DNA from 4 places in the Mesorhizobium sp. M0217 genome. Region 3 is predicted to be linked to each of the others. Evidence: predicted binding sites of a transcription regulator. Region 3 holds the regulator's gene; each other region holds the start of a gene.
What was found. The regulator LexA, encoded in region 3, represses DNA repair genes until DNA is damaged. The targets are predictions, from matches to a motif close to TGTTCNNNNTGTGTTCNG.
Positions count from the first base shown of each region.

Region 1: the regulator LexA is predicted to act here: its motif matches at 4,866-4,883, upstream of NKJ18_RS22130 (ImuA family protein).
Region 2: the regulator LexA is predicted to act here: its motif matches at 3,819-3,836, upstream of NKJ18_RS27710 (helicase-related protein).
Region 4: the regulator LexA is predicted to act here: its motif matches at 4,606-4,623, upstream of recA (recombinase RecA).

Region 1 covers NZ_JAMYSN010000015.1:80,267-87,460, reverse strand. The annotation lists gene NKJ18_RS22140 (error-prone DNA polymerase) at 1-2,380, opposite strand, end outside; gene NKJ18_RS22135 (DUF6504 family protein) at 2,377-3,855, opposite strand; gene NKJ18_RS22130 (ImuA family protein) at 3,797-4,843, opposite strand; gene NKJ18_RS22125 (metallopeptidase family protein) at 5,022-5,444, shown strand; gene NKJ18_RS22120 (DUF1737 domain-containing protein) at 5,608-5,814, opposite strand; gene NKJ18_RS22115 (HpcH/HpaI aldolase/citrate lyase family protein) at 5,854-6,735, opposite strand.
Region 2 covers NZ_JAMYSN010000027.1:12,415-19,608, forward strand. The annotation lists gene NKJ18_RS27690 (GNAT family N-acetyltransferase) at 1-295, shown strand, start outside; gene phaR (polyhydroxyalkanoate synthesis repressor PhaR) at 340-954, opposite strand; gene NKJ18_RS27700 (acetyl-CoA C-acetyltransferase) at 1,257-2,441, shown strand; gene phbB (acetoacetyl-CoA reductase) at 2,571-3,296, shown strand; gene NKJ18_RS27710 (helicase-related protein) at 3,992-7,194, shown strand, end outside.
Region 3 covers NZ_JAMYSN010000005.1:167,527-174,720, forward strand. The annotation lists gene NKJ18_RS11740 (AMP-binding protein) at 1-1,580, shown strand, start outside; gene kynA (tryptophan 2,3-dioxygenase) at 1,577-2,413, shown strand; gene kynU (kynureninase) at 2,518-3,765, opposite strand; gene NKJ18_RS11755 (GntR family transcriptional regulator) at 3,933-4,697, shown strand; gene lexA (transcriptional repressor LexA) at 4,903-5,685, shown strand; gene NKJ18_RS11765 (ComEC/Rec2 family competence protein) at 5,679-7,194, opposite strand, start outside.
Region 4 covers NZ_JAMYSN010000012.1:71,511-78,704, reverse strand. The annotation lists gene NKJ18_RS19605 (demethoxyubiquinone hydroxylase family protein) at 1-388, shown strand, start outside; gene alaS (alanine--tRNA ligase) at 506-3,172, opposite strand; gene recA (recombinase RecA) at 3,444-4,547, opposite strand; gene NKJ18_RS19590 (carbohydrate kinase family protein) at 4,830-5,774, shown strand; gene NKJ18_RS19585 (pseudouridine-5'-phosphate glycosidase) at 5,845-6,762, shown strand; gene NKJ18_RS19580 (TfoX/Sxy family protein) at 6,966-7,194, opposite strand, start outside.

The DNA of each region.
Region 1 (7,194 bases), on a different contig from region 3:
CGTCGACGTCGCGGATGTCGACGCCATGGTCGCGCGCGTCGCGCACCAGCTGGGCCGGCTGGTAAAACCCCATCGGCTGCGAATTCAGGATCGCGGCGCAGAACACGTCGGGATAAAAGGTCTTGAACCAGCAGGAGGCATAGACGAGCAAAGCGAAGGAGGCGGCGTGGCTTTCGGGAAAGCCGTATTCGCCGAAGCCTTCGATCTGCTTGAAGCAGCGCTCGGCGAAGTCCTTGGTGTATCCCTTGCCGACCATGCCGTCGATCATGCGCTGGCGGTAATTGCCGATGGTGCCGGTGCGCTTGAAGGTGGCCATGGCGCGGCGTAGTTCGTCGGCTTCGCCGGGTTTGAAACCACCGGCGACGATTGCAATATTCATCGCCTGTTCCTGAAACAGCGGCACGCCGAGTGTCTTCTTGAGAATAGCCTCCAGCTCTGGCTTTTGATATTCAGCCGCTTCCTTGCCCTGCCGACGGCGCAGATAGGGGTGCACCATGTAGCCCTGGATCGGGCCGGGCCGCACGATCGCCACCTCGATGACCAGGTCGTAGAATTCGCGCGGGCGTAGACGCGGCAGCATCGACATCTGCGCGCGCGATTCGATCTGGAAGACGCCGAGCGTGTCGGCGCGGCAGATCATGTCGTACACGTCGTTCTCTTCCGGCGGCAGGGTGGCCAGCACATAGGGTCGGCCGTAATCATCCCGGGCCTTCGGATAATGGTCGGTGAGCAAGGTGAAGGCGCGCTTCAGGCAGGTCAGCATGCCAAGCGCCAGAATATCCACCTTCAGGATCTTCACCGCGTCGAGATCGTCCTTATCCCACTCGACCATCTTGCGCGCCTCCATCGCCGTCTTGACGATGGGGACGATCTCGTCGAGCCGGTCGCGGGTAATGACGAAGCCGCCGACATGCTGCGACAGATGCCGGGGAAAGCCCATGATCTCGTTGGCGTGGGCGATCACGTGACGGGTCGAGGTCTCGTTGCGGTCGAGGCCGCCGGCATGCGCCTCCTTCTCGCCGAGCTCCGAGGTCGACCAGCCCCAGATCGAACTGGAGAGCGCAATGCGGACATCGTCCGATAGGCCCATGGCCTTGGCCACCTCGCGCAGCGCCGAGCGGCCGCGATAGCTGATGACGGCGGCAGCCAGCGCGGTGCGCTTGGCGCTGTATTTGGAGTAGATGTACTGGATCACCTCCTCACGCCGCTCATGCTCGAAATCGACGTCGATGTCGGGCGGCTCGTTGCGCTCCTCGGAAATGAAGCGCTCGAACAACGTGTCGATGCGCTCGGGGCCGACCTCGGTGATGCCGATGCAGTAGCAGACGATCGAGTTGGCGGCCGAGCCTCTGCCCTGGCACAGAATGCCCTCATTGCGGGCGAACTGGACGATGTCGTAAACGGTCAGGAAATAGCGCGCATAATTCAGACGCTCGATCAGAGCGAGCTCCTCACTGATGCGCTGCAAGACGGAAGCGGGGACGCCCGCCGGATAGCGCGTGGCGGCCCCCTCCCTGGCCAGACGCTCTAGCTCGGCCTGCGGCCCAAGCCCTGATTGCGTCGGCTCGTCGGGATAATTGTACTGGAGGTCGCTGAGCGAGAAGGTCAGTTCGCCGGCAAAGCGCAGCGTCTCGGCCAGCGCCGGTGGATGGCGGCGGAAGAGACGGGCCATTTCCAGCGGCGGCTTCAGATGGCGCTCGGCGTTGGCCGTCAGCTCCAGCCCGACCTCGGCGACCGGCAAATTGAGGCGGATGGCGGTGAGCACATCTTGCAGCGAGCGGCGCTCGGCGCTGTGATAAAGCACGTCGTTGGTCGCCATCAGCGGCACGCCGGCGATGTCCGCCATGCCCGCCGCCTGCTCGATGCGGAAACGGTCATTGCCGCGATAATCCGGCGCCATGCCTAGCCGCAAATTAGCGCCGAAACGGTCTTTCAGTTGACGGACCAATGCCAGGGGATCGTCGGCATTCGCCGAGAGATCCGGCAGCACCGCCAGCGACAGCAGGTCGCCCCATTCGAGCAGGTCGCTGCGCTGGAGAAGGGTCGCGCCCTTCTCGTTTTCATCGCGCAAATTGGCTTGCGTCAGCATGCGGCAGAGATGGCCCCAGCCCTTGCGGTTCTGCGGATAGGCGAGAATGTCCGGCGTGCCGTCGCCGAACACCAGGCGGCAACCGGGGTGATAGGCGAGCTTCTCGACCTTGGCCTGCTGCCAGGCGCGCACGACGCCGGCCACCGTGTTGCGGTCTGCCAGTCCGATCGAGGAAAAGCCGAGGAATTTGGCCGCCACCACCAGCTCCTCCGGCTTGGAGGCGCCGCGCAGGAAGGAGAAGTTCGACTGGATGCCGAATTCCGCATAGGGGATGACGGTCAGCGCGTTCATGCGAAGACCCCATGCATGAACCAGCGCGGCGGCACCTGCGGGTTGCCATAGAGGCCTTGCCGGTAGAGCCAGTAGCGGCGGCCGTCGGCATCCTCGATCCGGAAATAGTCACGCGTCGATGTGAGCGGATCGCTTGACGTTTCACGCCACCATTCCGGCGCGATGCGTTCCGGCCCCTCGGCGCGCGCGACCCGGTAGAGCGCGCAGCGCCAGCGGAAATTCATCGGCGGACCCTCAGGCATTTCGGTGGCCGGCACCTCGATCGGCTCGGGCGAACGGAACAGCCGGATCGGCCGTTCCGGCGGGAAGATGGTTGCGCGCGGCGCGTCTTTCGAGCCCGGCTTCCTGGGCGGTGCTTTGCGTTGTGGCGCTTCGGAGAACGGGATGGTGGCGACCGCGCGCTCCGGCAGATGGCTCTCGACGGCAATCGGCTTCAGCACAGCAGCATCGCCGAGCCTGGCGCGGATGCGGTCGGCAAAGAGTGCCATGTCGGCGCCATCATCCTCGGTCTCGCCGGTCAAATCGGCCTGCTGCATGTCGAAGCCGGCGGCCGCCAGCACCGAAAGCCGCACCAGGTCGAAGCCGTAGCCGGCATCGATGTCCTGTTCGAGCGCGGCCAGCCGCTCATGGAACAGGCGCTGGATAAGCTTGGGTTCGCGCAGCGGACGCGAGGTGCCGACAGCGATGCGGCTGACGGCGCCGTCGACGCGAAACAACAGCAGCGCCAGCATCCTTGCGCCTTCGCCGCGGCGTTCGAGATCGGCCTTCAGCGTCACCGCCAGCAAGAGCACCAGCCGTTCGATCTCGGCGGTCAGCACGACCGGCTCGGCCAGGTGGCGTTCGACTGAAAGGGGCGCCACCGGCAGGCGCGGCGATACCGCCTCGTCGAGGCGGCCGAGCGCCTGGTCAAGACGCAACAGCAAGGTCGCGCCGAAGCGACGGGCGAGCGGCGCGCGCGGCGCTGCCATGACCGCGCCGGCGGTCCGCAGGCCGACGCTTTCCAAGCTGGCGCGGATATCGGCCTCGATGCGCAGTGCCGCCAGCGGCAAGGGGGCGAGCAGCGCTTCCTCCTCGCCGGAGACAAAGATGCGGTTGCCGCAGAAGCGCGCCGCCGCCCAGGCTGCACCCGGCGTCGCGGCCAACCCGGCGCGGACATCGAAACCCTGCTGGAAAAACCGCGCAAGGATGTCGTCCAGCATGGCGCGCTCGCCGCCGAACAGATGCGTGCAGCCGGTGACGTCGAGATAAAGGCCATCAGTACCGTCGAGCGCCACCAGCGGCGTATAGCGATCGCACCAGTCGGCGAGGCCTTCGAGCAGCCGGCGATCGGCGTCCGGATCGGCCTCGACGACGTCGATCGAGGGATGCATGGCGCGCGCATCGGCAATGCCCATGCCAGGCTTCAGATGCAGCGCCTCAGCCCGCTCGTCGAGGGCCGATATGCGCTGGGCGTTGCGGTCGCGATGGCTGATCACGAGCGGTGGGTGAGATGGCGGCAGATGATCCGAAGGCCGGGAACGCCACGACCGTCCCAGGCGCTGGCGCAGGATCCGTTCTGCCGCCAGATGCGGGAACCACAGCGACAGAATTCTCTGCCCGTTTTTCGCGGGGCTTTCTTTCTTCGAATGCGTGTTCATCGGGGTTCCACTCCAGTGTGAATTGTCCAGGCAGAGCGGTGCGGCTCTTGCCGATGCTGACGGTGAAGGCAGGCCGGCCGATCGAGCCGGCGAGCGACCCGGCGATCGTCCGGCGGCTCGCCGCTGGTGCAGCCGACACGATGAGGCGCACCGGTGCGGCGGTCGGCTCGGCTTCGCCGGCCTGGCGCAGCAGGAACACCGGCCGGCCGGCGTTTTGGGCGCGCGCGTGCAGCCGGCGCGTCGCGGTGAGGTCGAGCCGCTGCGGGCTGCCACGGATTTCGAGGATGATTGCGGCGAGCGCCGTCATCTTCGCGGCCTCCTCGGCTACCCACAGCGCATCGGTGAGTTTCGGCGCCTCGGAAAACAGCAATTGCTCCGGTGCGATACCGAACATGCCCTGCAATCCCCTGGCATAGGGAAAGCCGGCCTCGCGAAAAATCTCCGATGTGCCGATCCACAGCACGGGCAAGGGCTGGCCCTTGAGGATCAGGCTGACAAGCGACAGCACAAAGCCGGCGACGGCCCCGGCATTGCGGGTCTCAAGGCCATGGATTTCGCTCAAGGCGGCTTTCGGAAGGCCGCCGCTCAGCGCCGCATCGAGGCGCTCGACGCCGGTGGCCAGGAAAGCATCCGGCGAAGCCACGGCAAGCCCGCGCCGGATGATGGTGACATCGGCATCGGGTTCAGGCGCGGCGTCGAGGCCAGGACCCGCGCGCAGCCCCTCGCCAGCCGGCGCGGCCAGGCGCTCGGGCAGCGTTCCCTCGATCTTCGCGATCTGGCGGCGCAGGGCAAAAACAGTCTCCCGCGCCACGGCTGATGTCGCCATGACGGTCAATTTCTTTCACAACTGTTCCTGTTATGTTCCTATAGATTCCAGAGGGTGCCGGAAGAGTCAAGCGGAGTCAGAAGGAATTTATTCCTCTATAGCCATTGACGTCATGGAATTACCGCTTCATTGCCGAGTCCGGAGGGAAAGCCTATATGCCGGGATCAAAGGACAAAGCATGGCCCGCATCTACAAGACCCGCACCTGGCATGACGAACTCTCGCCCTCGATCGAGGAGATGGAGTTTCTGGCGCTGGAGGCGTACGCGCATCTGCCGGACGATTTTCGCAAGCTGACCGGCGAGATCGTCATCATGATCGCCGAATTCCCGACCGACGAGATCATGGACGATCTGTCGCTGGAGACGCCGTTCGACCTGCTTGGCCTGTTCGAGGGCCGCGGCATCGCCGAGCGCTGGAACCCGCAGACCGGCGAAGGCCCGAACCGCATCACCCTCTACCGCCGCGCCATCCTCGACTACTGGGCCGAGAATGAGGAGACGCTGGGCGACATCGTCACCCACGTGCTGATCCACGAGATCGGCCACCATTTCGGCCTGTCGGACGACGATATGGAGAAGCTCGAAGAGGCGGCGGAGTAAGGCTGCGCCGATATTCAGGTGAAGCCGGCCTGCGAACGGCAGCTTCCTGCGCTTCCGGTGCTCGCGTACTTCAAGTACGCTCCGCTCCGGTTCTCGGAAACCACTGTTCTCGGCTCGGCCTGACCTGAATCTCGACACAGCCTGCGTCCGTGCCTGGCAAAGCCTACCAGTCGCTCAGCTTGGTATCCGGCCCGTATTCCTGGCCGTCGATATCCTTCACCACCGCCTGGCCGCAGCGCATCGATTTGGTCTTCTTGTCGTAGGCGTAGGTCGGCGAGCCGTACAGGTGCCAGCCCTTGTTCAGCGCCGCGGTCACCTTGTGGCAGAAGGTTGAATCGTCGGGGGCGGACAAAAAGCGGTAAAGTCTCATGGGTCAGATCCTGTCGTGAGTTCGTCTTTTCGGGGCGGATCATGCGCCGATGGCGGCGGCCTTCGCCAGCAATTTCTCGGCCTGCGCCAGGTGCAGCCGCTCGACCATCCTGCCGTTCAGAGCAATCACGCCCTTGCCGGCATTTTCCGGCAAGGCGAAGGCATGCTTCACCGCGCGCGCCTCGGCGAGAGCTTCGGGCGCGGGTGCAAAGGCGCGGTTGGCGGTTTCGATCTGGGCGGGGTGGATCAGCGTCTTGCCATCGAACCCCATGGCAGCGGCTTCCGTGCATTCGCGCGCAAACGCGTCGAGGTCGCGAAAATCGTTGGAGACGCCGTCGAGCATGTCGATGCCGCCGGCCCGCGCCGCCAGCACCATCTGCATCAGCCAGGCCACAAGATAGCGGCGGTCGGGCGTCGCCAGAATGCCGGTTTCCTTGACCAGATCGTTCGTTCCGGCCACGAAACAAGCTAGGCGCGAGGCCGGGTCGCGGCCGAGTTCGGCAATGGCGCCGATGTTGAGCATGGCCTTGGGCGTCTCGATCATCGCCCAGAGCTTGACGCTGTCGGGGGCAAAATTGTCGTCGAGCACGTCGCCGACTTCGAGGATATCGCGCGGCGTGGCGACCTTGGACAACAGGATGCCGTCGGGCTCGAATTTTGCCGCGGCGAGCAGGTCTTCAGTGCCCCATTCGCTGGACAGCGCGTTGACGCGCACGATCATCTCGCAGCGGCGTTTCGGTCGGCTGGCGAAAATGCCGGCCAGTTTGTCCCGCGCGGCGACCTTGTCGGCGGGCGCGACGGCGTCTTCGAGGTCGATGATCACGGCATCGCAGGCCAGCGTCGCGATCTTGGCCAGCGCCTTGTCGTTGGAGGCGGGGACGTAAAGCACCGAGCGGCGCGGGCGGTAAGGTTCGCTTGTCATGGCCGATCTATGCCGCGTGGGGGCGGGTGAGGCAAGCGTCCGACCGGTACCTGATGACGAGCCAACTGCGAAAGCTTGCGCTGCCCCGCCCGTCCCGCAGCAGTTGCGGAAGGGGGGCCTTTCCTCTCCCCCGTCGAGCGGGGGAGTGGTGTCGAGCGAAGCTCGACGGAGTGGGGGTCGACCCTTGGGCGCAACGCGAGCAATGCGCTCAGTGCCCTTCCGATGTCCGTTCGCGGCGATTGCCAGGTGGTTCCCCCACTCCGTCTCGGCTTCGCCGAGCCACCTCTCCCCCCTCCGGAGGGAGAGGAAAAAGGAGCCTGGCTGGAAGCGCAGGTCCTGCACGAAAACTGCACATCCCTGCGGAAAACCTCCTCCGCTCCGCCCCGCCGTTTCCATGCGAGCCCGCGACAACAGCGGCATGCAACAGCGAAACGCTCACCTTTGGTCCTTGCCCTATCG
Region 2 (7,194 bases), on a different contig from region 3:
GGCGGAGCGAGAGGGCGTGATCGTCGGCATCGCCGTCCACTACCTCATCCCCTGGACCTACGACCTGAAGCCGGTTGTCTGGCTGAAGGAACTCTACGTCACTGAAGCGACGCGCGGGATGGGGGTCGGCCATGCGCTTGTTGAACAGCTTCGCCAACACGCTTTGAGCATTGGCGCCTCCGCCATCAAATGGACGGTGCTGAAATCCAACTCGCCGGCCAAAGCCTTCTACCGCTCGCTCGACGGCCAGCCCGACGATATCTGGGAACCGTGGCAGCTGAAAATCGACCCGTAAAAGCCGCCTCACCAAACTGAGGCGTTCGATCATGCAGCGGTCGCTTACGACATGGTGTCAAGCTTGCGCTGCATGGCGGCGATCTGTTGCTTCAGTTCCTGAAGGTCGTCGCCGCTCTTTTCCGGGACATCCTTGCGGGCCGGCTCGGGTGCAGCCGCGGCCGCAGCATTTGTGGCGGCGGTCGGGAACGGCGTGAACAGGCGCATCGCGTTCTGGAACATTTCCATGTTGCGGCGTGTCTGCTCTTCCAGCGCCTTGATCGGCGTGGCGATCTTCATCACATCAAGCGGCGACTTGCCGATCGCGCCCTTCATCTGCTCGCGGAACCGCTCCTGTTCCTTGGAGAAGGCCATCATCGACTGTTCGAGGAAGCTCGGCACGATCTGCTGCATCTGGTCGCCATAGAAAGCGATCAGCTGACGCAGGAAAGGGATCGGCAGCATGTTCTGCCCATCCTTGTTCTCCAGTTCGAAGATGATCTGCGTCAGCACCGGATGGGTAATGTCGTCACCGGTCTTGGCGTCCTGGACGGTGAACTCCTCGCCCTTCTTGACCATCTCGGCCAGATCCTCGAGCGTCACATAGGTGCTGGTGCCGGTGTTGTAGAGCCGGCGATTGGCATATTTCTTGATAATGATAGGGTCGTCTTTCGCGGCCATCAGCATCCTCCCGGGACACCGGCGCGCCTGAGTAAGCCGCCGGTAACGATTGCGCCATTTTTAAGGATATGCGCAAAAGCTCTATAATTCCAAGCGCTTTGTGCAGTGCGGCATCATTTATTGCTGCATGGCCGGCCAATTATGCTGCGCAGCAAAGGTTGGGCGATCCCGCCGGCCGCTCACGCCCTGCTTGCGGCGCTTGGCCGGCATGCCCATTTCCGGTTTGACTTGGGGTGTGGAACGGGCAAGAAAAGTCCCAACAAGCCCCCAAGAACACGACACCTCGAAGTCTGGAGAGAAAAATGTCCGCTTCCAATTCAATCGTCGTTGCCAGCGCCGCACGCACGGCTGTCGGCTCTTTCAACGGCGCCTTCGCCGCCACCCCGGCGCATGAACTTGGCGCCGTCGTCATCAGGGAGCTTTTGGAGCGCGCCGGCGTCGAGCCGGGTGAAGTCGACGAGGTCATTCTCGGCCAGGTGCTGACCGCCGCGCAGGGCCAGAACCCCGCCCGCCAGGCGTCGATCAATGCCGGCCTGCCCAAGGAGACCACCGCCTGGGGGCTCAACCAGGTTTGCGGCTCTGGCCTGCGCGCCATCGCGCTCGGCATGCAGCAGATCGCCGCCGGCGACGCGACTGTGATCATCGCCGGCGGCCAGGAATCGATGTCGCTGTCGCCGCACGCCGAGCACCTGCGCGCCGGCGTCAAGATGGGCGACTACAAGATGATCGATACCATGATCAAGGACGGGTTGTGGGACGCCTTCAACGGCTACCACATGGGCAACACCGCCGAGAACGTCGCCCGCCAGTTCCAGATCACCCGCGACGACCAGGACCAGTTTGCGCTGGCCTCGCAAAACAAGGCCGAGGCCGCGCAGAAGGCCGGCAAGTTCAAGGACGAGATCGTCGCCTTCACGATCAAGGGCAGGAAGGGCGACACTGTCGTCGACCAGGACGAGTACATCCGCCACGGCGCCACCATCGACGCCATGTCCAAGCTGAAGCCGGCTTTCGACAAGGACGGCACCGTGACCGCCGCCAACGCGTCGGGCATCAATGACGGCGCCGCCGGCGCGCTGCTGATGAGCGAGGCTGAAGCCACAAGGCGCGGCATCACCCCGCTGGTGCGCATCGCCTCATGGGCGACGGCCGGCGTCGATCCGGCGATCATGGGCACCGGACCTATTCCCGCCTCGAAGCGGGCGCTCGAGAAGGCCGGCTGGTCGGTCAAGGACCTCGACCTTGTCGAGGCCAATGAAGCCTTCGCCGCGCAGGCCTGCGCCGTCAACAAGGGCATGGGCTGGGATACGTCGATCGTCAACGTCAATGGCGGCGCCATCGCCATCGGCCATCCGATCGGCGCGTCGGGCGCCCGCGTCTTCAACACGCTGGTTTTCGAGATGCGCCGCCGCGGCGCCAAGAAGGGCCTTGCCACGCTGTGCATCGGCGGCGGCATGGGCGTCGCTCTGTGCGTGGAAGCGCTGTGAAAGAGAAGTGAGTAGTGAATAGGGAGTAGTGAATGGGGAAGAAGGAGCAGCGCGGCGGGATATCGATCCCTACTCGCTACTCCCTACTCCCTATTCCCTTCTTCCGACCAAAGGGAGGAAGAACTTTCAATGACCAAAGTAGCGCTCGTCACCGGTGGATCGCGCGGCATCGGCGCCGCCATATCGATCGGCCTGAAGAATGCCGGTTACACCGTTGCCGCCAACTATGCCGGCAATGACGAGGCAGCGGGGAAGTTCAGCACACAAACCGGCATCAAGACCTACAAATGGTCGGTCGCCGACTACGACGCCTGCGCCGCCGGAATCAAACAGGTCGAGGCCGATCTCGGCCCGGTCTCGGTGCTGGTCAACAATGCCGGCATTACCCGTGACGCCATGTTCCACAAGCTGACGCGCGAGCAGTGGAAGGAAGTCATCGACACCAATCTGTCTGGCGTCTTCAACATGACGCATCCGCTGTGGGGCGGCATGCGCGACCGCAAATTCGGCCGCGTCATCACCATCTCCTCCATCAACGGCCAGAAAGGCCAGGCCGGCCAGGTCAACTATTCCGCCGCAAAGGCCGGCGACATCGGCTTCTCGAAGGCGCTGGCGCAGGAGGGCGCGCGCGCGGGCATCACAGTCAATGTCATCTGCCCCGGCTACATCGCCACCGAGATGGTCAAGGCGATCGACGAGAAGGTGCTGAATGAACGCATCATCCCGCAGATTCCGGTCGGCCGCCTCGGCGAACCGGAAGAGATCGCGCGTTGCGTCGTCTTCCTCGCTTCCGAAGACGCCGGCTTCATCACCGGTTCGACCATCACAGCCAATGGCGGCCAGTATTTCGCCTGAACGACAGCATTTCGCCCGGTAGGACGGGCCGGCTTATGGCCCGTTTTTTTCATCGCCGGCCGGCGATGTTCCCAGGCTGCGCGCTAGACAATGACCCGTTCCGGCACGCAAAGATTAACGATTTCCAGGCGCCCTGTGCAAAACCCGGTTCGCAAGCTGTGAATTCTCGGTGGACAAGCTGTGGATAACACAACATGTTGGGGTGAACAAACCAGGAAAATCCCACCATCGCTGATTCATAGCCGATTCGTTCCGGCTTTGAGCGCAACGTTAACGACCAAGGCCGAAAATCACCGGCAAATGGTTAAGGCCGATTAAGAAAATTCAACAATTTCATAATGTTGGCCGAGGCGTATCGGATCACGACGATGCCCCGCCGGCAAAGGTTAACGCCAATGGTCGCCTTGCAGGAATCGGGCCAGTTTCCGCGATTCATCATATGGTGAGACTCAGGCTCGCAAAATCCACATGTAGCCGTGAACAAAAGCTGAATCTACCGGAGTCACTGATTCGTCGCCGATTCGTTCCAGACTCGTTCCAACTGTTAATTGAGACCTCAAAGACGAACCGTGGGATTGCCGGCCGGAACATTCCGCTTTCGCTTCGCGCCTGAAATCCCTATGTGTCGCCTGTCATACGCGCCACGCGAGGCGCGCTCCCGACAACACGATGCAGAAAGCCTCATCTCCAGGCCGATGAACATCCAGCCGAAACACACCGAGCCGCTGATCCTGTCGGGCCGCGACGTGACTGCCGTGCTGGGTCCGACCAACACCGGCAAGACCCATCTCGCCATCGAGCGCATGGTGGCGCATGAGAGCGGCATTATCGGCCTGCCGCTCCGCCTTCTGGCGCGCGAGGTCTATGCCCGCGTCTGCGAAAAGGTCGGCGCCCACAAGGTGGCGCTCATCACCGGCGAGGAAAAAATCCAGCCGCCCGGCGCGAAATATTCGGTCTGCACCGTCGAAGCCATGCCGCGCGAGACCGACGTTGCCTTCGTCGCCATCGACGAGGTGCAGCTCGCCGGCGACCTCGAGCGCGGCCACATCTTCACCGACCGTATCCTGCACCTACGCGGCCGCCAGGAAACGCTGCTGCTCGGCGCGGCCACCATGCATGGCATCCTGCAAAAGCTGCTGAGAGGCGTCTCGGTGGTGACGCGCCCTCGCCTGTCGCACCTGGCCTATGCCGGTTCGAAGAAATTGACCCGCCTGCCGCGGCGTACGGCCATCGTCGCCTTCTCCGCCGACGAGGTCTATGCCATCGCTGAGCTGATCCGCCGCCAGCAAGGAGGAGCGGCGGTCGTGCTCGGCGCGCTGTCGCCCCGCACCCGCAACGCCCAGGTGGCAATGTTCCAGGCAGGCGACGTCGACTATCTCGTCGCCACCGACGCCATCGGCATGGGCCTCAACCTTGATCTCGATCATGTCGCCTTCGCCCAGAACCGCAAATTCGACGGCTACCAGTACCGCAACCTGACGGCGGCCGAGCTCGGCCAGATCGCCGGCCGCGCCGGCCGGCATCTGCGCGACGGCACCTTCGGCGTCACCGGCCAGGTCGATCCGCTGGACGAGGAACTGGTCAAGCGCATCGAGGGGCACGAGTTCGATCCGGTGAAGGTGCTGCAATGGCGCACCGCGCATTTCGACTTCGCCAGCCTCGACGCGCTGAAGCGCTCGATCGAAACCAACGCGCCGGTCGAAGGCCTGACGCGGGCGCTGCCGGCGGTCGATGCGCAGGCGCTCGAACATCTCTCCCGCGACGAGGACATCCGCGCGCTGGCTACCAATGCCAAGCGCGTGGCGCTGCTGTGGGAAGCCTGCGCGTTGCCGGACTACCGCAAGATCGCGCCGGCCCAGCACTCCGACCTGATCGCTTCTATCTACACCGACCTCGCCAAACACGGCCATGTCGACGAGAACTACATGGCCGAGCAGGTGCGCCGCGCCGATACGACCGAGGGGGACATCGACACGCTGTCGCACCGCATTGCGCAGATCCGCACCTGGACATTCGTGTCCAACCGGCCGGGCTGGCTGGCCGATCAGGCACACTGGCGGGAAAAGACGCGCGAAATCGAAGACAGATTGTCGGATGCGCTGCATGAGCGGTTGACGAAACGGTTTGTAGACCGCAGGACTTCCGTCCTCATGCGGCGCCTTAGAGAAAATACAATGCCTGAAGCCGAAATCAGTCCTACCGGAACCGTCCTTGTCGAAGGCCATCATGTCGGCGAGTTGCAAGGGTTCCGCTTCACCGCCGACCAGAGCGCCGGCGGCGAAGACGCCAAGGCCGTGCGTACGGCAGCGCAAAAAGCGCTGGCCGCCGAGTTCGAGGCGCGTGCCGAACGCTTCGGCGCCTGCGCCAATGGCGACCTTGCGCTCGGCTCCGACGGCACGCTGCGCTGGATCGGCGCGCCGATCGGCACGCTGGTTGCCGGCGAGGACGCGCTGAAGCCGCGCCTGGTGCTTTTGGCCGACGAGCAGTTGACCGGCCCCGCCCGAGACAAGGTCGCCGCGCGCGCCGAGCGTTTCGTCAATTTCCAGATCGAGTCGCTGCTGAAGCCGCTGGTCGACTTGAAGAATGCCGAGCAGATCGCCGGCATCGGCCGTGGCATCGCCTTCCAGCTCGTCGAGCATTTCGGCCTCATCAACCGCCGCGACATCGCCGAGGAAATGAAGTCGCTCGACCAGGAGGGTCGCGCCGCCTTGCGCCGGCTCGGTGTGCGCTTCGGCGCCTACCACGTCTTCGTGCCGGCGCTGATCAAGCCGGCGCCCGCCGGACTGATTACGCTGTTGTGGGCGCTGAAGAACGACGGCAAGGACAAGCCGGGCTTTGGCGACGTGGTGCACGCACTGGCTTCCGGCCGCACCTCGGTGGTCATCGATCCTGCTTTCGACAAGAGCTTCTACAAGCTTGCCGGCTACCGCAATCTCGGCCGCCGCGCCGTGCGCATCGACATTCTGGAACGGCTGGCCGACCTGATCCGGCCTGCGACCAACTGGAAGCCCGGTCTGGGACAGCGCCCGGACGGCGCCTATGACGGCCAGTCCTTCATGGTGACGCCGCCGATGATGTCGATCCTCGGCGCCACCGCCGACGACATGGAAGAGATCCTGAAAGGTCTCGGCTATCGCGCCGAGCCGAAGCTGCCGGCAGAGGTCAAGGCGCGGCTGGAAGCACAGGACAACGCGGCGCGGGAAGCGGCTGCCGCCAAGCTGGCTGCGGACGCGGCTGCAAAAGCTGAACAGGCCAAGGCGGCGGAAGCCGCTGCAAGTGAAGCCGTCGCTGAAGCGCCGGCCGTTGGATCGGAGCCGGATGCGGTTGCCGCCGCTGAGCCTGCGGCTGAGCAGCCCGTCGCCGAAGCCGCAGCGGAGGCTGTTGCTGCGGACGCTCAGCCGGGCGCACCTCCCGAGGGTTCGGAGCCAACTGCGGCCGTTGAAGCCACCGCCGAAGCTCCAGCCATCGCGGAAGCAACGGCAGAGCCCGTCGCGGACGAGCAAGTCGAAGCTCGCGCAGAATTCGCGGAAGAAGCTCTGGCTGTTGCGGAAGCTGACGACACCGCTCCCGAAAGCGCCGACGCCCTTACCTCCCCCTCGATGGCGGAGGTCGCGGCGCAAAGCGACGCGGGTGACAGCGCTGACGAAGCAGATAGTGCAAACGATGCAAGTGCAACCGCAGACGCCGACGCTGCCCCCACCCCGGCGCTGCGCGCCGACCCTCCCCACGAGGGGGAGGGTGGAAGCGCTGAGCCTGTCCCCGAGGCCGAAGCCCCAAAGCCAATCTTGTTGTGGCGGCAGGGCCGTTTCGAGCAGCGCCCGCGCCATCGGCAAGACAACCGCAGAGACAATCGCCCGCGTAACGGCCAGGCTGCCCGCGCCGATGCGCCGGCCGACGC
Region 3 (7,194 bases):
TGCCGCCGCCGGAGCAATGGCCGGAGTTTTTGCTCGACGGCTTCGACTATCCCGACCACATAAATGCCGGCGTCGAATTGACCGACAGGCTGGTCGAAAAAGGGTTCGGCGACCACACCGCGCTGATCGGCAATGGCCGCCGCCGCACCTACAAGGAACTGTCCGACTGGACCAACAGGCTCGCCCATGCCCTGGTCGAGAATTATGGCGTCAAGCCGGGCAACCGGGTGCTGATCCGCTCGGCCAACAACCCGGCCATGGTGGCCTGCTGGCTGGCCGCCACCAAGGTTGGCGCGGTGGTCGTCAACACCATGCCGATGCTGCGCGCCGGCGAACTCGCCAAGATCGTCGACAAGGCGGAAATCACGGTTGCGCTTTGCGATACAAGGCTGATGGACGAGATGACCGCCTGCGCCAAGGGCAGTGCGTATCTCAAGCAAGTCATTGGCTTCGACGGCACGGCCAACCATGACGCGGAACTCGACCGCGCCGCCCTCGACAAGCCGGTCACCTTCACTGCCGTCAACACCGGCCGCGACGATGTCGCCCTGCTCGGCTTCACCTCCGGCACCACCGGCGTGCCGAAGGCGACGATGCATTTCCACCGCGACCTGCTGATCGTCGCCGACGCCTATGCCCGCGAAATCCTGGAGGTGACGCCCGACGACATCTTCGTCGGCTCCCCGCCCCTTGCCTTTACCTTCGGTCTTGGCGGGCTCGCCATCTTCCCGCTGCGTTTCGGCGCCGCGGCGACGTTGCTGGAACAGGCGACGCCACCCAACATGATCCACATCATCGAGACCTACAAAGCGACCATTTCCTTCACCGCTCCAACCGCCTATCGGGCCATGCTCAAGGCCATGGATCAAGGCGCTGACCTGTCCTCGCTGCGCGTCGCGGTTTCGGCGGGCGAGACGCTGCCGGCGCCTGTCTTCGAGGAATGGACTGAGAAGACCGGCAAGCCGATCCTCGATGGGATCGGCGCCACCGAGATGCTGCATATCTTCATCTCCAACCGCTTCGACGACATGAAGCCGGCCTCCACCGGCAAACCAGTCGGCGGCTATCTGGCACGCATCGTCGATGACGAGATGCGGGAGTTGCCGCGCGGCTCTGCTGGCCGGCTGGCGGTGCGCGGCCCGACCGGCTGCCGCTACATGGCCGATGCCAGGCAAAAGGACTATGTCCGCGACGGCTGGAATCTCACCGGCGATACGTTCACGCAGGACGAGGATGGCTTCTTCCACTTCGCCGCGCGTTCCGACGACATGATCGTCAGCGCCGGCTACAACATCGCCGGCCCCGAGGTCGAAGCGGCGCTGCTCTCGCATCCCGACGTCGCCGAATGCGCGGTGACCGGCGCCGAGGACGGTGAACGCGGCCAGATCGTCGAGGCGCATATCGTGCTTGTGCAAGGTGTTTCGCCGGACGCATTGACCGTCAAACGCCTGCAGGACCACGTCAAGGCAACGATCGCGCCCTACAAATATCCGCGTTCGGTGAAGTTCATCGACGCCTTGCCCAAAACCCAGACCGGCAAGATCCAGCGCTTCCGGTTGCGCGCGGAGAAGAGCAATTGATTAAGCCGAACGATCCGGCGTCCGATGGCGCGCAGATGTCGTTCAAGGAGCGGATGTCCTACAGCGACTATCTGCAGCTGGACAAGGTGCTCGATGCGCAGGCGCCGCTGTCTTCGGCCCATGACGAGATGCTGTTCATCATCCAGCATCAGACATCCGAATTGTGGATGAAACTGGCCCTCCACGAGATCGGCGCCGCGATCCGCTCGATCCGCGCCGACCGCCTCGAACCGAGTTTCAAGATGCTGTCGCGTGTCGCGCGCATCTTCGAGCAGCTCAACAATGCCTGGGACGTGCTGCGCACGATGACGCCCAGCGAATACACCGAGTTTCGCGACGCGCTCGGCCAATCCTCGGGCTTCCAGTCCTGGCAGTACCGCGCCATCGAGTTCATGGCCGGCAACCGCAACCTAGCCATGCTCGGGCCGCACAAGCACCGGCGCGATCTTACGGACAGGCTGGAAGCGATCCTGGCCACGCCGTCGCTGTACGACGAGGCGCTTCTGCTTTTGGCGCGCAATGGCTTCGACATCGGCGCCGATGCCGGGCGCACGGACTGGCGCGAGACGCGCGGTGAGAACGAAGACGTGCTGGCTGCTTGGCAAACCGTCTACCGCGACCCGCAGCGCTACTGGATGCTCTACGAACTGGCCGAGAAGCTGGTCGACTTCGAGGATTACTTCCGCCGCTGGCGCTTCAACCACGTCACAACGGTCGAGCGCATCATCGGCTTGAAGCGCGGCACCGGCGGCACCTCAGGCGCCTCCTATCTGAAGAAGATGCTGGAGGTCGTGCTGTTTCCGGAGCTCTGGACGGTCCGCACCCGGCTCTAGAGCATTTCACGTTTAACGGAAACGGCGAAATGCTCTAGCTCTTTGATTGACGCAATTTCGGACGGAAAACCGCTTCACACTTTTCCTGAAATTGCTCTAGTTCCTCAGGTGACCGCGGTCTTCACCGCGAAGCGGGCGTCCTGCCAGGCGCCGGTGCGCAGAATATCCTCCAGGACTTCGACCGCCTGCCAGACATCGCCATATCCGACATACAGCGGCGTGAAGCCGAAACGGATGGTCGACGGCGCCCGGAAATCGCCGATCACGCCGCGCTCGATCAGCGCGCGCATCACCTGATAGCCATGCGGATGGAGGAACGACACCTGGCTGCCGCGCTGGCTGCCGTCGCGAGGACTTTCCAGTTCAAGCCCGTAGGCGCCGCATCTGGCTTCGACGAGCTGGATAAACAGGTCGGTTAGCGCGATGCTTTTTCTGCGCACCGCCGCCATATCGACGTCGTTCCAGATATCGAGCGCGCCCTTGAGCGCCCGCATCGACAGCACCGGCTGCGTTCCGCACAGGAAGCGGCGAATGCCGCTGCCGACGGCAAAGCCCTGCTCGAAGGCAAAGGGCCGCGCATGGCCCCACCAGCCGCTGAGCGGCTGGTGGGCATCGTCATGGTGGCGCTCGGCCGCGTAGATGAAGGCTGGCGAGCCCGGGCCGCCATTGAGGTATTTGTAGGTGCAGCCGACGGCGAAATCGGCATTGGCACGGTCAAGTTCGACCGGCAAGGCGCCGGCCGTGTGGCAGAGATCCCAGATGATCAGCGCGCCGGCGTCATGTGCCTTGCGCGTCAGCGCCGCCATGTCGCGCAACTGGCCGGATTTGTAGTTGACGTGGTTGACCAGGATGACGGCAACGCTGTCGTCGATCAGCTCCTCGATTGCGGCCGCGTCGACTCCCTCCAGCCGCAGCCGCGTTCCCGGCCGGGTCGAGGCGACGCCTTCGGCCATGTAGAGGTCGGTCGGGAAACTGTCGCCCTCGGCAACGATGACCGACCGATCCGGCCGCATGCCGAGCGCTGCGTGCAGCAGCTTGTAGATGTTGATCGAGGTTGTGTCGCAGACCACCGTCTGCCCATCAGCCGCGCCGATCAGTCGCCCGAGCTGATCTCCGAGTTCCACCGGCATGTTGAACCAGCCGGCGGTGTTCCAGGCGCGAATGAGGTCGTGCGCCCATTCCTGCGTGGCGGCCTGCTGCAGTTCGCTGAAGACGACCGCTGACGCGGCGCCCAGGGAATTGCCGTCGAGATAAATCACGCCTTGCGGCAAGACAAAGCGTTCGCGCATGGAGCGCAGCGGATCGGCGGCATCCATTGCTTCTATTGTAGCGAGATCGGGTGTCGTGCTCATGATCCGGCGCCCCTCCATGGACAAACGCGCGCGGCGGAGCCTGCCGCCCAAACATGCCGGCGATCTTGAGTGGTCGCCCTTGAACTGTCAAACATTATATATAATTCACCCATTGAAAGGCTTTGATATATAATGATCCGCCGAGCGTTTATGTCTGATGGATCACGATGCTGGATGACGAGCAGACCTCGAAGACGGAAGCGGCCTATCGCCTGCTCAGGCGCGATATTCTTGCGACCCGGCTGGCGCCTGCCGCGCCGTTGAAGCTGAGCACGCTGCGCAACACCTACGGCATCGGCTGGACGCCGTTGCGCGAGGCGCTGTCGCGGCTGGAGGCGGAACGGCTTGTGACCGCCATCAGCAACCGCGGGTTTGCGGTCGCTCCCGTCTCTCGGGCGGAGCTCGAGGATTTGGCGCGTGCGCGGCTGGTGGTCGAACTGCCCCTGCTGGTGGAATCGATCGAGAAGGGCGACCGTGAGTGGGAAGACGCGGTCGTTGCCGCCCACTATCGTCTCTCACGGTGCGGGTCTGTTCTCGACGATCCATCGGATGATGCGGTCGACGCGTGGTACGAAAAACACGATGCCTTCCATGCGGCGCTGCTCAGTGCCGCGACATCCAGCTGGCTGCTGCGCTTCAATGCAACGATTTCCGACCAATTGCATCGCCATCACCGCTTTCTGGGTCTGGCCCCGACGCTGCGCGCCGCCGCCGGCCGCACGGACGGACACCGGAAGGCCGTGGCGGCCCTGCGCGACGCCGTGGCGATCGAACACCATACCGCCCTGATGGAAGCGGCCCTCGATCGCGACGTCGAACGTGCGAAAACTCTGATGACCGCTCACATCGGCTACACGCTGCGGGTCTATGCCCAGAGAGAACCCCGCGCGGATGCTGCGCAGCCCCGTCCGAAAAGGAAGCGGCGATCGTAGCCGACGACGCAGGGCACTTTGTCTTCGTTTCACCCCGTTGCTGGCAACTGGGCGCAGGCGGCGCTCGCAGCGCCGAACGTTACGCTGAACAAAACGTCAACACATTCATTAAACTTTAAAAGGTTGCGGAACACAACTGGAACAGATAGTGTTTGTTCTGGGTTTGTTTTTTCTGATTCTGGTTTCAGAACCCTTGGGGGCCGCGATGCTGACGCGCAAACAACATGAGCTTCTGATGTTCATCCATGAACGCCTGAAGGAGAGCGGAATCCCGCCGTCCTTCGACGAGATGAAGGAAGCGCTCGACCTCGCCTCCAAGTCCGGCATCCACCGCCTGATCACGGCGCTTGAGGAGCGCGGTTTCATTCGCCGGCTGCCGAACCGGGCGCGCGCGCTGGAAGTGCTGCGGCTGCCCGACTCGATCGCACCAGGCCTCAATGCGGCGAGGAAGTTTTCGCCGAGCATCATTCAGGGCAGTCTTGGTCAAACCGGCCAAGGGCAAGGCGGCCAAGGACAAGGCGCGTTGGGCCAAGGCGGTCTCGGCCGCCAGATCAAGCCGGGCTCGCCGTCGCGTTCGATGTCGGCCGGCAATGACGATGCCGTTTCCGCGATTTCAATCCCGGTTATGGGACGCATCGCCGCCGGCGTGCCGATCGACGCCATCCAGCATCAGACCCATTCGATCTCGGTGCCGCCCGATATGATCATGGGCGGCGAACACTACGCGCTCGAGGTCAAGGGCGATTCGATGATCGAGGCCGGCATTTTCGATGGCGACACGGTCATCATCCGCAATGCCGACACAGCCAGCCCCGGCGAGATCGTGGTGGCGTTGGTCGACGATGAGGAAGCGACCCTGAAACGCTTCCGCCGCAAGGGCGCCTCGATCGCCCTGGAAGCCGCCAACCCGGCCTACGAGACCCGCATTTTTGGACCGGACAGGGTGAAGGTGCAGGGCAAGCTTGTCGGATTGATCCGGCGCTACTGAGCCGGCTTGGGTTTGTACTTTTCACGCTGGTTGTAAGGCGGCAGGCCGCGCGCTTCGCGGGAGAAGCGGCGTTGCTCGTGCCAGGGGCGATACGGCTTGTCGACGGCGAAGCGGATGGTTGGCGCTGCAGCTGCCGATTGCGGATCGAAGAAGACGGCGGCGCTGCCGTCGCGGGCCAGCTGTTTCTTCGTCACGACCAGCACCAGCGGGTCGCGGCACGGATTGTAGGCGGTGGCGTCATCGATGACGATCAGGCTCGCGAAGGCACAGGCCGGCCGCGCCGTCTTGCGGTCTTTCGCAAGCGCTACAATGGCTCCGGAAGGGTGCCGGGCGATACAGAGATCGCCGGTGCAATAGAAGGGCGAGCCGGGCGGCAGATCGAGCGGATCGAGATCGAACCGCGTATCTGTTGCCTCGAAAATCTCAGGTGGGATAATGGTTTCGGCCCACAGCGCCCGTTTCCAATTGTCCGTGGTGAATTCGTTGGAGCGTTCGCGGTTGAGGGCGAGTTCGCCGCCACCGATCGGCATGGCCACCAGATGCGCATCCTCGGATATGAGCACGTCTGGCGTAAGCACCTGCGGCACCGTCAACAGGCCGGCCAGCGCGAAAGGCACGGCCGCCAACCTGAGCCAGGTGGTGGCCATGGTGGCGATGACGAGGGCGACCGCCACCAACAGCACCGAGCGGATGGAGATCAGCCCGACGGCGTCGACCGGCGAGCGCTCGGAAATCCAGGCCGATATAGCGATCATCGCCATCAGACCTTTGCCCATCACATAGAGGAACGGCCCGTCGGCGCCGAACGGCATCGCCAGTGCGCTGAGCACGGCAAAGGGCATGACGATCAACGAAACAATCGGCATCACGGCCAGATTGGCGATCAGGCTGAGCGGCGACACACGCTGAAAATGCCAGATGGCGAACAGCAAGGTTGCACTGCCGGCGATGATCGAGGTCATTGCGAGGCCGCCCATGGCCAGCGCGAATTTTCGCGACAGGAAGCCGACGAAGGAGCGCTTTGCCGGCGGCGTTCTCACCTTGTCGGCGCGGTAATCGGCCCAGCCGGCATAGGCGCCGACAAGGGCGGCGGTGGCGGCAAACGACATCTGGAAGCTGGGACCGACCACCTCGTGCGGCGACACCAGGATGACGGCAATGGCGGAGATCGCCAGATTGCGCATGGTGAGTGCGGCGCGATCAAACAGCACGGCGACAAGCATGACCGCCAGCATGATGAAGCTGCGCTCGGCGGCAACCACGACGCCTGAAATAACGAGATAGGCGGCGATCGAGACAAGCGCTGCCGCGGCCGCATATTTCTTCACCGGCCGGCGCGAAGAGAAAACGGGAAACAGCGCAAAGGCGCCACGCAGCAACGCCATGATGGTGCCGGCAACCAGCGCCATGTGCAGGCCGGAGATGGAGATGATGTGGTAGATGCCGGTGCGCCGCATCGCTTCGTTGACCTCGTCCGGGATGCCGGCGCGCACGCCGACAATCAGCGCC
Region 4 (7,194 bases), on a different contig from region 3:
CATGCCGGCGCGGCGGTCGCGACCGTGCCGGGTAATGCAGTTCTGGAGCTGGGGTGGCTGGGTGCTGGGTTTTGTCACCGCCCTGCTCGGTCCGCAAGGCATCTGGGCCTGCACGGCGGCGGTTGAAGCGGCGGTGCATCGCCATCTGGACGATCAGCTGTTTTTCCTCGCCAATCGCGACCACGACTTGCACGGCATCATCCTGGCGATCCGCGAGGAAGAGCTCGCCCATCTCCATCACGCCGAAGAGCAGCTGAAATCGTCCGGCCCGGCGCTGAACTTTTTACGGTCGCTGATTTCGATCGCCACGGACGTGCTGATCTGGCTGTCCACCTGGGGCGATTCCAGCAGAATGACGCGCGCCCTGAAAGCGGCGAAAAAGAACTAGCTAGACGGACCGTCTAAGAGCTGATTGCCGGCTTGCCACTATCAGCCACAGAATGGCAAGCACGGCGGCGAAGGCCGGAAAGCCGCACACAAAACCAGATAAGGCATAGGGTGGCTTTCAGGCTGCCTCCAGCGCCGCCCTCACCGCGGCGATCGCATCATTGGCCTTCGAGGCGTCCGGGCCGCCGGCTTGCGCCATGTCGGGCCGTCCGCCACCGCCCTGCCCGCCCAATGCGGCCGAGGCAACGCGCACAAGATCGACAGCGCTGAAGCGGCCGACGAGATCGTCCGTCACGGCGACCACGACGCTTGCCTTGTTGTCTTCGCCCGCACCGACGAAGACGACGACGCCTGAGCCGAGCGAAGTCTTGCCGGCATCGGCCAGCGGCTTCAAATCCTTCGGCGACACGCCGGAAACCGCTTTGCCGAGGAAGCCGATACCGGCGACGGTTTCGGTGGTGGCCGGAGCATCGGCCGCGGCACCACCGCCCAGCGCGAGTTTCTTGCGCGCTTCGCTCAGCTCCTTCTCGAGCTTCTTGCGCTCCTCGAGCAGCGTCTCGACACGCGCCGGCACGTCGGCCGGCGAGATCTTCAGCACAGCCGCCGTCGCCTTCAGGCGCCTGTCCTGCTCGTCGAGATATTTTCGTGCGGCTTCGCCGGTCAGCGCCTCGATGCGGCGCACGCCGGCGGCGACTGCGCTGTCGGAGACGACACGGACCAGGCCGATATCGCCGGTCGCCCGGACATGGGTGCCGCCACAAAGTTCGACGGAATAGGGTCTATTGGCCTTGGCGCCATGCACGCCGGTGCCCATCGAGACGACACGCACCTCGTCGCCGTATTTTTCGCCGAACAGCGCCATGGCGCCTTCGGCGATGGCGTCGTCGACCGACATCAGCCGCGTCGTCACCGGGCTGTTCTGGACGACGATTTCGTTGGCCATGCGCTCGACCTCTTCGAGATCTTCGGCCGAGATCGGCTTGTTGTGCGAGATGTCGAAGCGCAGGCGCTCGGGCGCGACCAGCGATCCTTTCTGCGCGACATGGGTGCCCAGCACCTCGCGCAGCGCCTCATGGATCAGATGCGTTGCCGAATGGTTGGCACGCAGCCGGGTGCGGCGCGCATGGTCAACCTTCAGCTCGACGGCTGCACCTGGCTTGACCGTGCCGTTCGTCACCTTGCCCAGATGCACGAACAGGCCGTCGGCCTTTTTCTGCGTGTCGGAAACCTCGATCGAGAAACCTTCGCCGGAGATGATGCCGGTGTCGCCCATCTGGCCGCCCGACTCGCCATAGAACGGCGTCTGGTTGACGACCACCGCCACCACGTCGCCCTTGCCGGCGCTATCGACTGTCTTGCCGTCCTTGACCAGGGCCTGGATGAGGCCTTCCGCCTGTTCGGTCTCGTAACCGAGGAATTCGGTGGCGCCGGCCTTCTCGCGTACAGAAAACCAGATGGTCTCGGTGGCCGCGTCGCCGGAGCCAGCCCAATGCTTGCGCGCTTCGGCCTTCTGCTGCTCCATCGCATGGGTGAAGCCGGCAAGGTCGACTGAGATGCTGCGCTGGCGCAGCGCGTCCTGCGTCAGATCAAGCGGGAAGCCATAAGTGTCGTAGAGCTTGAAGGCGGTCTCGCCGTCCAGCATGTCACCGGCATGAAGCGTCTCCGTGGCCTCCGAGAGCAGGCCGAGGCCACGCAGCAGCGTCTTGCGGAAGCGTGTCTCCTCGAGCTTCAGCGTCTCGGTAATCAGCTGTTCGCCGCGCAGCAGTTCGGGATAGGCCTGGCCCATCTCACGCACCAGCGCCGGCACCAGCTTCCACATCAACGGCTCCTTGGCGCCGAGCAACTGCGCATGGCGCATGGCGCGGCGCATGATGCGGCGCAGCACATAGCCGCGGCCTTCGTTCGACGGCAGCACGCCATCGGCCACCAGGAAGGAGGACGAGCGCAGATGGTCGGCAATGACGCGGAAGGAGGCGACCGTCTCCTTGTCCGGGCCCTGCCCGAGCGCTGACGAGGCCGCATCGATCAGATGACGGAACAGGTCGGTCTCGAAGACGCTCTCCACCCCTTGCAGGATGGAGGCCATGCGCTCCAGGCCCATGCCGGTGTCGATCGACGGCCGCGGCAGGTCGATGCGCTCATCCCTGGTGACCTGCTCATATTGCATGAACACCAGGTTCCAGAATTCAAGGAAGCGGTCGCCGTCCTCCTCCGGGCTGCCGGGAGGGCCGCCCCAGATGTGCTCGCCACGGTCGATGAAGATTTCCGAGCACGGCCCGCACGGTCCGGTGTCGCCCATCGCCCAGAAATTGTCGGAGGTCGGGATGCGGATGATGCGGTCATCGGAGAAACCGGCGATCTTCTTCCAGAAGCCGGCCGCCTCGTCATCGGTGTGATAGACGGTGACCAGCAGCTTGTCCTTGTTCAGCCCGAACTCCTTGGTGATCAGGTTCCAGGCCAGTTCGATGGCGCGCTCCTTGAAATAGTCGCCGAAGGAGAAATTGCCGAGCATTTCGAAGAAGGTCAGATGGCGCGCGGTGTAGCCGACATTGTCGAGGTCGTTGTGCTTGCCGCCGGCGCGCACGCTTTTCTGCGCAGTGGTGGCGCGCGAATAGGACCGCTTCTCCAGGCCGGTGAAGACGTTCTTGAACTGCACCATGCCGGCATTGGTGAACATCAGCGTCGGGTCGTTGCGCGGCACCAGCGGGCTCGAGGCCACGACCTCGTGGCCCTCCTTGCGGAAATAGTCGAGGAATGTCGACCGGATCTCGTTCACGCCACTCATGACTGCTGCCTTTTCGCGAAAACCGCCGGCGCGGCCGGCGGACACTGGTCTCTGCTTTTTAGAAGATCGACTTGGCCTTTTAGCGGGCACGCCCCACCCTGTCCAGAAACACGGAATTGGGCCAATCCGGCAACTGCCAAGCCGGCTTCACGCTGCCCAAAAACGAAAACCGCCGGCGCGAAGGCCAGCGGTTTGAAACGCAATACTAAAGAACTCGGTTACTTAAGCATCGGATAATAGACTGGATTTATGGCCGAACTCTGGCCGTGCCCTACATGGCGCCGGATTCTTCCTCGAAGCCGTCGTCGCTTTCGCCGCGCTCGGGGCCGCCATTTTCAAGAAATTTCTCGGCGATCAGCCCGGCATTCTGCCGCAGCGCAAGTTCGATCTCGCGCGCCGTGTCGGGATTGTCGCGCAGGAACAGTTTGGCGTTTTCGCGACCCTGGCCGAGACGCTGCGAATTGTAGGAGAACCAGGCGCCCGACTTCTCGACCACGCCGGCCTTGACGCCGAGATCGACCAGTTCGCCGGTCTTGGAGACGCCCTCGCCATACATGATGTCGAACTCGACCACCTTGAAGGGCGGCGCCAGCTTGTTCTTGACGACCTTGACGCGGGTCTGGTTGCCGACGACCTCGTCGCGGTCCTTGACCGAGCCGATGCGGCGGATGTCGAGGCGCACCGAAGCGTAGAATTTCAGCGCGTTGCCGCCGGTCGTGGTTTCGGGCGAACCGAACATGACGCCGATCTTCATGCGGATCTGGTTGATGAAGATGACCATGGTGTTGGAGCGCGAGATCGAGGCGGTCAGCTTGCGCAGCGCCTGGCTCATCAGACGCGCCTGAAGACCGGGCAGAGAATCGCCCATCTCGCCTTCGATTTCGGCGCGCGGCGTCAGCGCCGCCACCGAATCGACGACCAGCACGTCGATGGCGCCTGAACGCACCAGCGTGTCGCATATTTCCAGCGCCTGCTCGCCGGTGTCCGGCTGCGAGATCAAGAGGTTTTCCAGATCGACGCCGAGCTTGCGGGCATAGACCGGATCGAGTGCGTGCTCGGCATCGACGAAGGCGCAGATACCGCCTTTCTTCTGGGCTTCGGCAACTGTGTGCAGCGCCAGTGTCGTCTTGCCCGAGCTTTCCGGCCCGTAGATCTCGACGATGCGGCCGCGCGGCAGGCCGCCGACGCCAAGCGCGATGTCGAGGCCCAGCGATCCGGTCGGCACGGTTTCGATCTCGACGACCTGCTCGTTGGCGCCAAGCCGCATGATCGAGCCCTTGCCGAAGGCGCGCTCGATTTGCGACAGCGCCGCGTCCAGAGCCTTTGATTTGTCCACCGCTTTGTCCTCTACAAGCCGCAAAGAATTCTGAGCCATGATACATCACCCCTTGGTCGTCAATGAAGGCCGGACAATCCGTAATCCCTGCCCATTTTGTACTACTTTTGTTCTCGTTTGGCAAGAGGGGTCAAATATCTGAAAAGCAATCTTTATCCGGATCTGTTCTTTTTTTGTCTCATGGTTTCGTTTCCGGATGTATCCACCATTGGGCCAGATGCTCCGGCTGTTTCGATCGGCCGAATCGCCGGCTCGCCTGCGAAGCTCCGTCGCACAGCCTAGCGCTTGTCCGGTTCGAAAAACAAAGGTCATATCGCCGGCATGGTGAAATCAGCAAAGATACTGGCGGTGGGCGGCGCCCATATCGATCGCCGCGGCCAGGTGTCGGGCACGTACGTGCCCGCGGCGTCCAACCCCGGCACGATGCGCGAGGATGTCGGCGGCGGCGTCTTCAACGCGCTGCGCAGCCTGGTGCGGCGCGGCGTCTCGGCCTCGCTTTTGTCGGTGCGCGGCGGCGATGCCTCGGCCGAGACGGTTGCGCGCGCCATCGCCGACTCCGGCATTGCCGACCTGTCGGCGGTTTTCCTCGACCGCACGACGCCGAGCTACACCGCGCTGATCGACAGGGATGGCGAGCTGATCACCGGCTTTGCCGACATGGCGCTCTACGATTTGGCGTTCCCCAAGCAGATCCGCCGCTCCAAGGTGCGCGAGGTGGTCGCCGAGGCCGATGCGGTGCTCTGCGACGCCAATCTGCCATCAACGGCGCTGGAGCGGCTGGTGGGGGTCGCCGCCGGCAAGCCGGTGTTCGCCATTGCCATTTCGCCGGCCAAGGTGGTGCGGCTGATACCGGTGCTGAAGGAACTCGCGCAGGTCTTCATGAACCGGCGCGAGGCCATGGTGCTGGCCGGCGTCGATGCCAATGCCACCGAGCGCGAGACCGTCGACGGACTGCGCTGCAGCGGCCTCACCAGTGGCGTGGTGACGGCGGGCGACGGGCCGGTGCTGGGATTCGACGAAGCCGGCGCCTTCTCTATCCTGCCGCCGGCGCCGAGAAAAGTCGCCGACGTCACCGGCGCCGGCGACGCGCTGGCCGGCGCCACCATCGCTGCCCTGCTGCGCGGCCTGGCATTGCGCCAGGCCCTCCGCGAAGGCGTTGCCGCGGCGACGCTCGCCATCGAAAGTTCGGATGCCGTGCCGGCCTTCACCGCCGCGACCTTCACCGAGGCACTGGCTCTTGTGCCCGACGCGCAGGAAATGGCATGAGGGCGGCCAATTGCCATTGCCGGAGCGCGACGTCCAAGCGGACGCGCGGATCTCCGGATCGGAGACCATCATGACACCGCAAAGCGCCCGCCCCTTGATCGACCTCCACGCGCCCGTGGCCGAGGCGCTCGCCGCTGGCCGCCCGGTCGTGGCGCTGGAGAGCACCATCATCACCCATGGCATGCCTTACCCCGACAATGGCGCCATGGCCGCCAATGTCGAAAAGATAATCCTGGACAATGGCGCGGTGCCGGCGACGATCGCCGTGGTCGCCGGCCGCATCAAGATCGGACTGTCCGACGGCGAGCGCGAGTCGCTGGCCATGACCGGCGATGCCATGAAGCTGTCGCGCGCCGATCTCGGCTTTGCGGTGGCGCAAGGCCGCACCGGCGGCACCACGGTCGCCGCCACCATGATCGCCGCTGACATGGTCGGGATAAAGGTGTTCGCCACCGGCGGCATTGGCGGCGTCCACAAGGGCGCGGAAAAGAGCTTCGACATCTCGGCCGATCTCGACGAGTTGGCGCGCACGCCGGTCATCGTCGTCTCGGCCGGCGCCAAGGCGATCCTCGACATCGAAAAGACGCTTGAAGTGCTGGAGACGCGCGGCGTGCCGGTGATTGGCCATGGCTGCGAGACGATGCCGGCCTTCTGGTCGCGGCATTCGCCGTTCCGCGCGCCGCTGACCCTGCACAGACCGGAAGAGATCGCGCATTTCTACAAGACCAGGGCGGCACTTGGCCTGGTCGGCGGCATGCTGATCGCCAACCCGGTGCCGCAGGACGATGAAATTCCGGCCGACGAGATGGCCGGCTATATCGAGGCCGCGCAGAAGGCGGCGGAAGTGCAGAATGTGACCGGAAAGGCGGTGACGCCGTTCCTGTTGGGCAAAATCCTCGAACTGACCGGCGGCCGGAGCTTGAAGACCAACATCGCGCTGGTCGAGAACAATGCGCGGTTGGCGGCGAAGATTGCGACGGCGCTGTAGGATCGCCTACGTCGGCGGGACAGCACCCCCCTCTGGCCTGCCGGCCATCTCCCCCGCAAGGAGGGAGATTAACAGCTTAGCCGCAGGCTCCCATTTTCAACGTTGGTGATTGGCGAAGGCCAATGTGACAACTGATCTCCCCCCTTGCGGGGGAGATGTCCGGCAGGACAGAGGGGGGTGGGAAGAAACGCGGCGGTCCCGGTTCACTTCCCCGCCCTTCGTCCCGCCTCATACGCCCGGCGCGCCCACACCCTCATCTCGTCAGGATCATCAAACGCGTCGTCGGGAATGCTCCAGTACGGCATCGCGACCAGCTTGCCGTGGCGGGTGCCGGTATAGGTCCATTGCTTGCAGCCGGCGGCTTCGAAGTCGGGCGCGCTTTGCTCGTCAGCCTTGAGCAGCAATTCGCCGCGCAGCACGATAGCGACGATG